3 regions of the Alteromonas macleodii ATCC 27126 genome follow, and region 3 is predicted to be linked to each of the others. Evidence: predicted binding sites of a transcription regulator. Region 3 holds the regulator's gene; each other region holds the start of a gene.

Region 1 (3,284 bases), 210 kb from region 3:
CAGTGCGCGGGTCGACAACCGACGAACCATAAGACCAACCGCGCGTTGCGCGATGTACCCAGTTGATTACGTTATAGCGCACGTCCATTGGGTCGGCACCTTCGGGCAATACTTTCACCTGAAACGCATCTTTATAGCCTGCGGCTTCATAGGCTTGATTCCACCAGCTCGCCCCTTCTTTAAGCGCGGTCATTACGGGTTCTGGAATACCAGGATCTAGGTAATACACAATAGGCTCCACTGCTTCGCTCATTGCAGCATGCGGGGTTTTCTTGTTTAAACGATGGCGGGTAATAAAACGCTGTTCAGTAGGCTCGCTGATAGGCGTTGAATAATCAAAGTAACTGAATTTCCAGTAGCCCGAGTACGGGTGGTACTCTCTGGGCGTGTAATTATCATCAGGCAGAGCCACAAACGAATGATGCAAGTGCACCGACAAGCTTTCTGGGTCGGGCGTAACTTGCTGCACGTATTCGCCTGGCTTCTTACCTGCAAAGGTGACTAAAGCCTCTAATTCAGTATTTTTTTCAAAGCCTTTGGTTTTAGGTAAATACACGCCGCTTCGCATGTTATCTACACTAAAACTGCCTTGGTTAGTTCCCGCTAAGCGATTGCCAATGCCGTGAATATCGCTTAATAAGAACGGTGTGTAATCTATTAGACTGGCGCTGTCATTTTTGGCTACCAGCGTAAAACCTGCGATAACCGAATCAGCAAAGGCTTCATCGATGCTCTGTTTCTCAGCGTCGCTGCCGTGAGCTGCTCGGTATTTGGTGTTGTGCTGCTTTAATAAAACCTTGTTTCCAAATTTTTCAAAGCTTACTAAACGCGTATTGCCTAGCTGGCCGCGATCAAGGCCAATGTCGTTAGACCCTACGCCGTAAGGCAAGCTGCTTTGAAACAGGTATTCGGCGTGGGCTGTTGGCACCGCCAAGTAAACTTTGTCGCTTTCATCGTCATAGTAAACAGGAATTAAACCATCTTTTTTGGTCATATCGCTGGTGAATTCACCAATGCTTGGCAGCGCAGCCAACGCGGAAGACGTAGACACGACAAATAATACCGTAATCGCAATGGCCGATTTACCCGATGCTTTTACTTGTCGCGCCGCTTTATGAAAAATGTTCAATTGCAGCATGCAGTTAGTCCTTATTATTGTGAATTTCTAGCCTACCCTATGTGGTGGGTTTTGCCCATGGTAGTTCATCGTTTAATGCGCTCTTTTTGCTTGTTATTTAGCTGTGAACAGGCTTGTTTTTTCCTACCGAAGGTAATGCACTAAAAACGCAACTATATGGAAGAAAACAGCTGGCATTGACTCTGCTCAATTGCCGTTTAAACATTCAAAAACACAAGCGACAACAAATTATTTGATCTTGGTCAACACCAAGCTTTGTTTGAGTTGTAGAGGTATTTTACGGCTTATAAAATCCGCCGCCTTGTTTAAAGCGTCTAGTAGCGGTTTTTATCTATGACTTCAAAATTATCACCTAATCGCAGCTCTTCTAACCTACGTGAAGACTCAGTTTCAACATTGCCAAACCAAACGTTAATCGCGCCAGAGTTGCTTGCACCTGCGGGTAGCTTACGCAACATGCGCTACGCTTTCGCCTATGGCGCTGATGCTGTTTATGCTGGGCAGCCACGCTACTCGCTTCGCGTAAGAAACAACGAATTCAGCCTTGAGAACTTAGCGATAGGCATAGAAGAAGCACATGCTTTAGGTAAAAAGTTCTATGTAGTAAGCAACATTGCTCCGCACAACAGTAAGCTAGGTACCTACCTTAAAGATATTTCACCAGTAATTGCTATGAAGCCCGATGCGTTAATTATGTCAGACCCAGGGCTTATTATGATGGTGCGCGACGCCTTTCCTGAAATGCCTATTCACTTGAGTGTACAGGCCAATGCGGTGAACTACGCCACGGTGAAGTTTTGGCAGAAACAAGGCATAGAGCGCGTTATTTTGTCCCGAGAGCTCTCTTTGGAAGAAATTGAAACTATTCGCGAGCATGTTCCAGACATGGAATTGGAAGTGTTTGTGCATGGCGCGCTTTGTATGGCGTATTCGGGGCGCTGCTTATTGTCTGGATATATGAATAAACGCGATCCGAATCAGGGCACTTGTACCAATGCTTGTAGATGGTCTTACGATGTTAAGACGGGCGAAGAAAACGAAACCGGTGACATTGTTCAAGCTATTCAGATTGATAATGCAGGTGAAGCGCCTGAAATGATAACTCCTACCCTTGGTGAAGGCACGCCAAGCTCCCAAGTGTTTATGTTAGAAGAAAAGGAAAAGCCTGGCGAACTGATGCCAGCTTTTGAAGACGAACATGGCACCTATATCATGAATTCTAAAGATTTGCGTGCCGTGCAACATGTTGGCAGGTTAACCCAAATGGGCGTGCATAGTTTAAAAATAGAAGGCCGCACTAAATCACATTACTACTGCGCTAGAACAGCACAAGTTTATCGCAAAGCAATTGACGACGCGGTAGCAGGGAAGCCATTTGATAGTACATTAATGGGAAGCTTGGAAACTTTAGCTCATCGAGGTTATACCGAAGGTTTCTTGCGTCGCCATGCGCACCACGCATATCAGAACTATGAGTATGGCCACTCAGTCAGCGATAAACAGCAATTTGTTGGTGAAGTGATTGACCGTTGTGAAGAGTCTGGCTATGCAATTATAAACGTTAAAAACAAATTCTGTGTAGGTGACTCGCTTGAGTTGATGACGCCAAGCGGCAACATTACCTTTACTCTAAATGAGATGCTGGAAAAGAGAAACCATTCTATTACGGATGCTAAGGGTTCAGGACACCAAGTAAGAATACCGATACCCAGCGATGTGTCTCTAAACTTTGCCCTACTGCTGCGAAATTTAGATGAAGGCGTTGATACCCGCAATCCGTTTCGAAAAGCTCCTAGTGCAGTAACACCCGAAAACGCGAGCGAGGCATAATGCATGGCACTGCTTATTCTTGATAGCTGCATTAACTGCGACATGTGCGAACCCGAATGCCCTAATGCCGCTATAAGCATGGGTAATAAAGTGTATGAAATAGACCCGTTACGCTGTACAGAATGCGTGGGGCATTACGATGCGCCTACTTGCGCAGCGGTATGCCCAATAGATGTTGTTAAGCCTGACCCGCACAATAAAGAATCACTAGACGAGTTGGCCGAAAAGTTTGTTCGTTTAAATAGTTAGCTATGAAGTAAGTCAGCGAGTTAATTGTACTTCTCGAAGAATTCCCTTGAATCATAACCAAGAGTGA
Region 2 (3,284 bases), 550 kb from region 3:
CGTTGTGCTTATCTTGAATGATATCTGAGCCTAAGTTGGACGTCATGATCACCACGGTATTTTTAAAATCTACAGTACGTCCTTGTCCGTCAGTCAACCGGCCGTCATCCAATACTTGAAGCAGAATATTGAATACATCTGGATGTGCCTTTTCAACCTCGTCCAACAAAATGACCGAGTATGGCTTGCGACGCACCGCTTCGGTTAAATAGCCACCTTCCTCGTAGCCAACATAGCCAGGAGGTGCACCCACTAAGCGTGCTACCGAGTGTTTTTCCATAAACTCTGACATATCGATACGCACCATGGCATCTTCAGTATCGAACATAAAGCCTGCCAAGGCTTTGCAGAGCTCAGTTTTGCCCACGCCAGTTGGCCCTAAAAATAAGAATGAGCCAATAGGTCGGTTTGGATCCGCAAGCCCAGCACGTGAACGTCGAATTGCGTTTGAAACCGCTTCAACCGCTTCTTCTTGTCCAACAACCCGTTTGTGAAGTACGTCTTCCATACGCAACAACTTCTCACGCTCGCCCTCAAGCATTCGCGCTACAGGTATACCCGTCCACCGCGAAAGCACATCTGCAATTTCAACGTCCGTCACTTTATTTTTAAGTAACGTCGTCTCGCGAGTTTCGTTTTCAGCCGCTTGCTCTAACTTTGCTTCAAGCTCTGGAATACGGCCGTACTGAAGTTCCGACATACGATTCAAATCAGATGCACGTCGCGCTATCTCCAAGTCAAGTTTAGCCTGCTCAAGCTCCCCTTTAATGGTTTGAGTGCCCTGCATGGCGTCTTTCTCATCCAACCACACTTTCTCAAGCTCTGCGTACTTGGTTTCCGCTTGCTCACGCTCTAACTCAATCATCTCAAGTCGCTTATGACTCGCATCATCTGTTTCTTTGGCCAGAGCTTGCTCTTCCAATTTTAGCTGGATGATACGACGCTCTAGACGATCCATCTCTTCGGGCTTGGAGTCTATTTGCAATCGAATGCTAGACGCAGCCTCGTCTATAAGATCAATGGCTTTGTCTGGCAATTGGCGGTCGCTAATATAACGATGCGACAAACTTGCCGCTGCAACGATAGCGGGATCAGTAATATCTACCGAGTGATGGAGCTCATAGCGCTCTTTTAAGCCACGCAGAATAGCAATAGTGTCTTCAACGCTTGGTTCTTCAACTAATACCTTTTGGAAACGACGTTCAAGTGCTGCGTCTTTTTCAATGTACTGACGATATTCATCCAGTGTTGTAGCACCAACGCAGTGAAGTTCACCACGGGCTAACGCAGGTTTAAGCATATTACCTGCATCCATCGCTCCATCGCCCTTCCCTGCACCTACCATGGTGTGCAGTTCGTCAACGAATAAGATCACGCGGCCTTCTTCTTTAGCCAGCTCATTAAGCACTGCTTTAAGGCGTTCTTCAAACTCACCGCGATATTTAGCTCCCGCCACTAACGCGCCCATATCAAGGGCAAGAACACGCTTGTTCTTTAAGCCCTCAGGCACTTCGCCATTAATGATGCGCTGAGCCAACCCTTCAACAATAGCCGTTTTACCCACACCCGGCTCACCAATGAGTACTGGGTTGTTTTTGGTTCGACGCTGCAGTACTTGAACAGTTCTGCGAATCTCATCGTCTCGACCAATGACCGGGTCGAGCTTACCTTGTTCTGCTCGCTCGGTTAAATCTGTCGTGTATTTTTCAAGCGCTTGACGTACATCTTCAGCATTAGGATCCGTGACCTTCTGGCCACCACGCATGTCGTCTATTGCGCTTTCAATAGCTTCTTTAGTGATATTCAGGCTTTTGAGGATTTCCCCCAAGCGCCCTTTATCTTGTAGCGCCGCTAGAACAAAGATTTCTGAAGTGATGTATTCGTCTTTTCGCTGCTGCGCTATCTTGTCACAAAGATTTAGCAAAATGCCGCTGTCTTTACTTAATTGAACATCTCCCCCAATGCCTTCAATACGAGGTAGGCGCTCAATAGCTTGGCTCAGTGCTGAGCGTAGCGCATTTACATTGATGTTTGCTTGGTCAAGCAAAGGGCGTACTGACCCGCCTTGCTGATTTAGCATGGCAGTCATTAAATGGACAGGTTCAATGTATTGATGATCTCGCCCCAATGCGAGTGATTGAGCATCGGATATTGCGAGCTGAAATTTACTGGTAAATCTATCTAGTCTCATAATTTCAACCTAATTAATGAACAACTATACCTGCGGTAACACGCCGCAATTACGAACATTTTAACTCTCGCTGAGTGGGTAATGATCTATGCGGAATGGTATTCTTTATGTTCTAGTTATGTAGGCTGCTCAATTGCGATTCAAGTATGAGATTAAAAAGTTAGCCAAAAAGATAACAAATAATGTATGAAGTTTGATCTAGCGCAACTGTGTGATCAGACTAAAACTGCCGCCTTTTTTCGAAACAATTTAAAGCAGGCCTATTACGCTAACTATACGCCCAGTCGTGCGCTTGTTTTGATGCGTAGCTCTTCGATGGGAGTAAAAACGCTGTTCGTCAGTGTAAGTACACAAGTTACTTTGTGTAATACTCTCAACGCCAGCTTGCTGCAATTGCACCTGTGCCACTAGAGGTAGATCTAATAAGTACTTCCCTCTATTAGAGCTATTGGCAATGGCACCGTCTATATGGCGAAACTTACTCGCCAACTGTACATCAACTTCGTAGCAGGGCCCGCTGATTGCAGGACCAACCCAAGCGATGAGTTTTTTTGCATCGCTGCCAAAGTGTGAAACAGCACTTCCGATAATGTTAGTATCGAGACCTTTCCAACCAGCATGTACTGCCGCCACTTCTTGACCGCTTTCATCACACAATAAAATGGGCACGCAGTCTGCGGTCATTACCGCACAAAAATGCGATGTTGAAGAAGAATACGACGCATCAGCGGTGGTATCTGCGCTCGGCAATGACACCACGCGGTTGCTGTGCACTTGCTCCAACCATGTGATCTTTTCACTATGTGGAATTAGGCTTCTATTGGCTTTCACTAGTAGGAGGTCGTCCCCCACGTGGGCGCCAACGTTCAAACCTGCAAAATCACCTATGCTTGTACCTCCCATTCTTGTCGTTGTGTATGCAACAACATTTGCGGGACATGACCACGCTGGCGTAATCAAATCCAGCGTGGATGAAATAGGTGAATTCGCAGCTGACAATGTCATAAGTTCGCCTTACTCATTAAAGCATATCTTGTGGATTGTCCGCGGTGTCCTTTTTCACGGCTTTAAGCAAGTCCTGCATATCTTGAGG
Region 3 (3,284 bases):
ATTTTTTACCGCGTCGTGATAGGTATCGGGGTCGAACTCAGGCACTTCTATGGCGATATTAAGTGGTGTAGAAGGGTAACTGTTGACCAAATTTACGCTCCCTTTCAATAAAGAGGCGTAGTCGTTAGCAATGAGGGTGAGCTTATCGTTAAGTGCGGCGTGCTCATCGTCTTCACTGCCTACGTTTACTGCAGCAATAATCTCTCCTCCTTCTGGCCAGTCGTGCTCTTTAACGAGCAATACTGGCCGAGGGCATTTACGCATTAAATGCCAGTCGGTGGGGGTGAAAATAACAGAAGCAAGATCGTCGTGCTTTTTGGTTGCCTTTACCACTAAATCTATCTGATTGTTTAGGGTGTAGTAAATAATCGACTCATACGCACGATTATTCCATTCTACAACGATATCAGTTTCAGTGAATCCTTGTTCTCTTAAGTGGGTGGCAAGCCATTTTGCATGCTCCTTTGTAACTGCATCGCGCATTGACTCGCGCTCATCCGGGCTAAGCATGGTCGTCATATCATAAGATAAGTCGTATACCACCATCATTGCGGTAACTGAAGCGCCTGTTTTTGAAGCGAGTTCATAAGCTCGGCTTAGTGCAGGTTGGTTATCGCGCTCGGCATCTACCACGGCCAGAATTCGTTTACACTCAATCATAACGTCCCCCTAACTACGAAACTTAGTAGCGGCTGTCGAAATCGAAGCTTTCTAATACTAACTATAAACGACATTGGGAAAAACGTAAGTTGTTTTAGATCAAGAATTTTACGAGGCGACCATGAGTGAACCTACCTAATTGAATATGGAGCAACCGGCGTGGCGCTGAAAGGGTAGATAAGTGGCTAACACAGGTTACAAAAAAGCGCGCTTAGTGCGCGCCTTATTTAACACTTAAAAAGGACTAACCGCAGACAACGCTAGGGCCGTTAAGCGCCGCTAGTTTGGTGTTTAGCCTATCGAAATCCAAAATAGTAATAAGCTTGCCGTCTACTTTTATGATGTTGTCTTTTTGAAAACGGCTTAACAGACGACTAATCGTTTCAATCGTTAATCCTAAATAGTTTCCAATTTCGTTGCGCGTCATGGTTAAGTGGAATTCTCTATGGGAAAAGCCACGCTCTTCAAAGCGTTGCGACAGGTGTGAGATGAAATACAGTAAGCGCTCTTCTGCAGTTCGCTTGTTTAAAAGCATGATCATGTCGTGATCTTGTTTTATTTCAGCGCTCATGAAGCTCATGATCTGGTGACGTAGCTTTGGAAATTGCACTGACATTTCGTCGAGGGTCTCGTAGGGAAGCTCACACACCATGGCAGTTTCTAACGCAGAGGTATAGCTTTGGTGCTTGTTCTCTCTTAATGCATCGAAACCGATAATGTCACCAGGAAAGTGGAAGCCGGTAATCTGTTCTTCACCTTCGGTATTAGTCACAAATGATTTGAATGAACCGGTTCTCACTGCAAATAGAGAACGGAATTTATCACCAGTTTGAATCAGCGTGTCACCTTTATGAAGCGGCTTCTTGCGTTCAATAATATCGTCAAGAGACTCGATTTCTGTTTTGTTTAACGCCACCGGTAAACACAGGTGACTGAAACTACAGTTTTGACAGTGAATAGAAAATTGGCTTCCTTTGCTCATAATGCACGCTCTCTAAAAGAATACCCGACAATAATACACCCATTTTTAAACGATTGCGCCATGAATAAGATAAGCTGCATATATTGCCATTATTACTGCAATAATTTGTCTAAAATGGTTATGTTGAAAACTTTGAACAATATATTGGCTACCAGCGCTTGCAGCGAGCAAGGTGGGTAATGTACCCAAACCGAAGAAGAACATAATAGCAGCGCCTTCTAGCGCGTTACCCGCCGCGAGAGACCAGGTAAGTGTGGAATACACCAAACCGCAAGGAAGCCAACCCCAAATAAAACCATAAGGCAACGCACTTAAAGGGGTCTTAAATGGCAAAAAGCGTTTTGAAAGCGGCTGGACTTTGGAAAATAGGCCTTTACCCGCATTTTCCAGCACTGTTAAGCCAGTCCACCACTTACCCAAATAACACGCCAGTAGAAGCAACATGATTCCGCTAAGTAGGGAAAGGGCATAGTTGGCAAGAGGTATATAATCTGCTGCAATTTTTCCAAGTGCCCCGGTTATTGCTCCGGCGATGGTATAGCTCACTATACGTCCCATGTTATAGGCGAGGGTATAGGGTAGTGCTGAAGCGCCTTTAGGCGATACCATCCTTAACGCAGCGACAATTCCACCGCACATTCCCACACAGTGAACTCCGCCGGCTAAGCCGATAAGAAAGGCAGAGAAGTAGTTAATCCCTTCCATGTGGCGCTTGGCTTTTGTCTACTTTACTGTCTTGAAGTTGCTTGCGTTGCTCAGCTAGCTTTTTTTCTTCTGGCGGAAGATCATCGTCAAACAATATGCTATAACCTTGGCGATCTAAATCTTCAAATTGATTGGTTTTCACCGCCCAAAAGAATATCACGATAGCGACGGCAACAATGATGATGGCGATTGGAATTAATACGTAAATAATACTCATGCTATTTGCTCAAAAGTCGCGTTGAGTTTGTGACCACAATGATACTGCTTAACGACATACCAACAACAGCCATCCACGGTGAAAGTAGGCCTGATACGGCGAAAGGTAAGATCAAAACGTTGTAACCTACCGACCAGCCGATATTTTGCCTTATTTTTTGCTTCACTTGATGCGCAGTTCGAATAAGCTCTGGTACAGAAAGCAGTTGATCGCCAAGCAGTATCACATCGGCGGCAGTTTTAGCCACGTCTGTGGCATTACCCACTGCAATCGCCACATCAGCGCTGGCAAGAACTGGAGCGTCGTTAATACCATCCCCCATCATCATCACTTTCGCGCCAGATTGCTGCATAGCTTGAACGGCTTCGTACTTTTGCTCAGGTGTTAGGCCACCTTTAGCGGTCGAAATTGGCAATGGTGCGGTAAGCGCATTAACGTTTTGCTGTGTATCACCACTTAAAACGGCGAGGGTATGGCTTGCAGCTAATATATCGAGAGTTTCTTGCGTATCTTCTCTTAGTGAATCCTTTACTTCATACGCCGCCATAATACGCCCCTTAACCGTGAGAAACACGTTAGCTGAAGGGAACGCTTCAATGAGTTTTAGCTGTGATTCGTGAACGCTGAATGCTGCAGAACCCATAGAAAACAACGTGTCATTGATCTCACCGCTGATACCACCTCCTGGCGTAACGGTAAAATTAGTCACTTTGTGTACCG

What was found. The regulator FNR, encoded in region 3, switches genes on or off when oxygen is low (the NO sensors DNR and NnrR bind a similar motif). The targets are predictions, from matches to a motif close to TTGATCTAGATCAA.
Region 1: a site for FNR is predicted at 1,371-1,384, ahead of trhP (prephenate-dependent tRNA uridine(34) hydroxylase TrhP). Genes of this name have one in related genera too.
Region 2: a site for FNR is predicted at 2,385-2,398, ahead of clpB (ATP-dependent chaperone ClpB). Genes of this name have one in related genera too.

The regions. Positions count from the first base shown of each region.
Region 1 is NC_018632.1:2,533,276-2,536,559, forward strand. It holds gene MASE_RS10825 (zinc-dependent metalloprotease) at 1-1,138, opposite strand, end outside; gene trhP (prephenate-dependent tRNA uridine(34) hydroxylase TrhP) at 1,472-2,968, shown strand; gene MASE_RS10835 (YfhL family 4Fe-4S dicluster ferredoxin) at 2,972-3,217, shown strand.
Region 2 is NC_018632.1:2,874,021-2,877,304, forward strand. It holds gene clpB (ATP-dependent chaperone ClpB) at 1-2,191, opposite strand, end outside; gene pgeF (peptidoglycan editing factor PgeF) at 2,441-3,196, opposite strand; gene rluD (23S rRNA pseudouridine(1911/1915/1917) synthase RluD) at 3,213-3,284, opposite strand, start outside.
Region 3 is NC_018632.1:2,327,411-2,330,694, reverse strand. It holds gene uspE (universal stress protein UspE) at 1-660, opposite strand, end outside; gene fnr (fumarate/nitrate reduction transcriptional regulator Fnr) at 905-1,642, opposite strand; gene MASE_RS09855 (sulfite exporter TauE/SafE family protein) at 1,688-2,347, opposite strand; gene ccoS (cbb3-type cytochrome oxidase assembly protein CcoS) at 2,334-2,564, opposite strand; partial or broken gene MASE_RS09845 (heavy metal translocating P-type ATPase) at 2,566-3,284, opposite strand, start outside.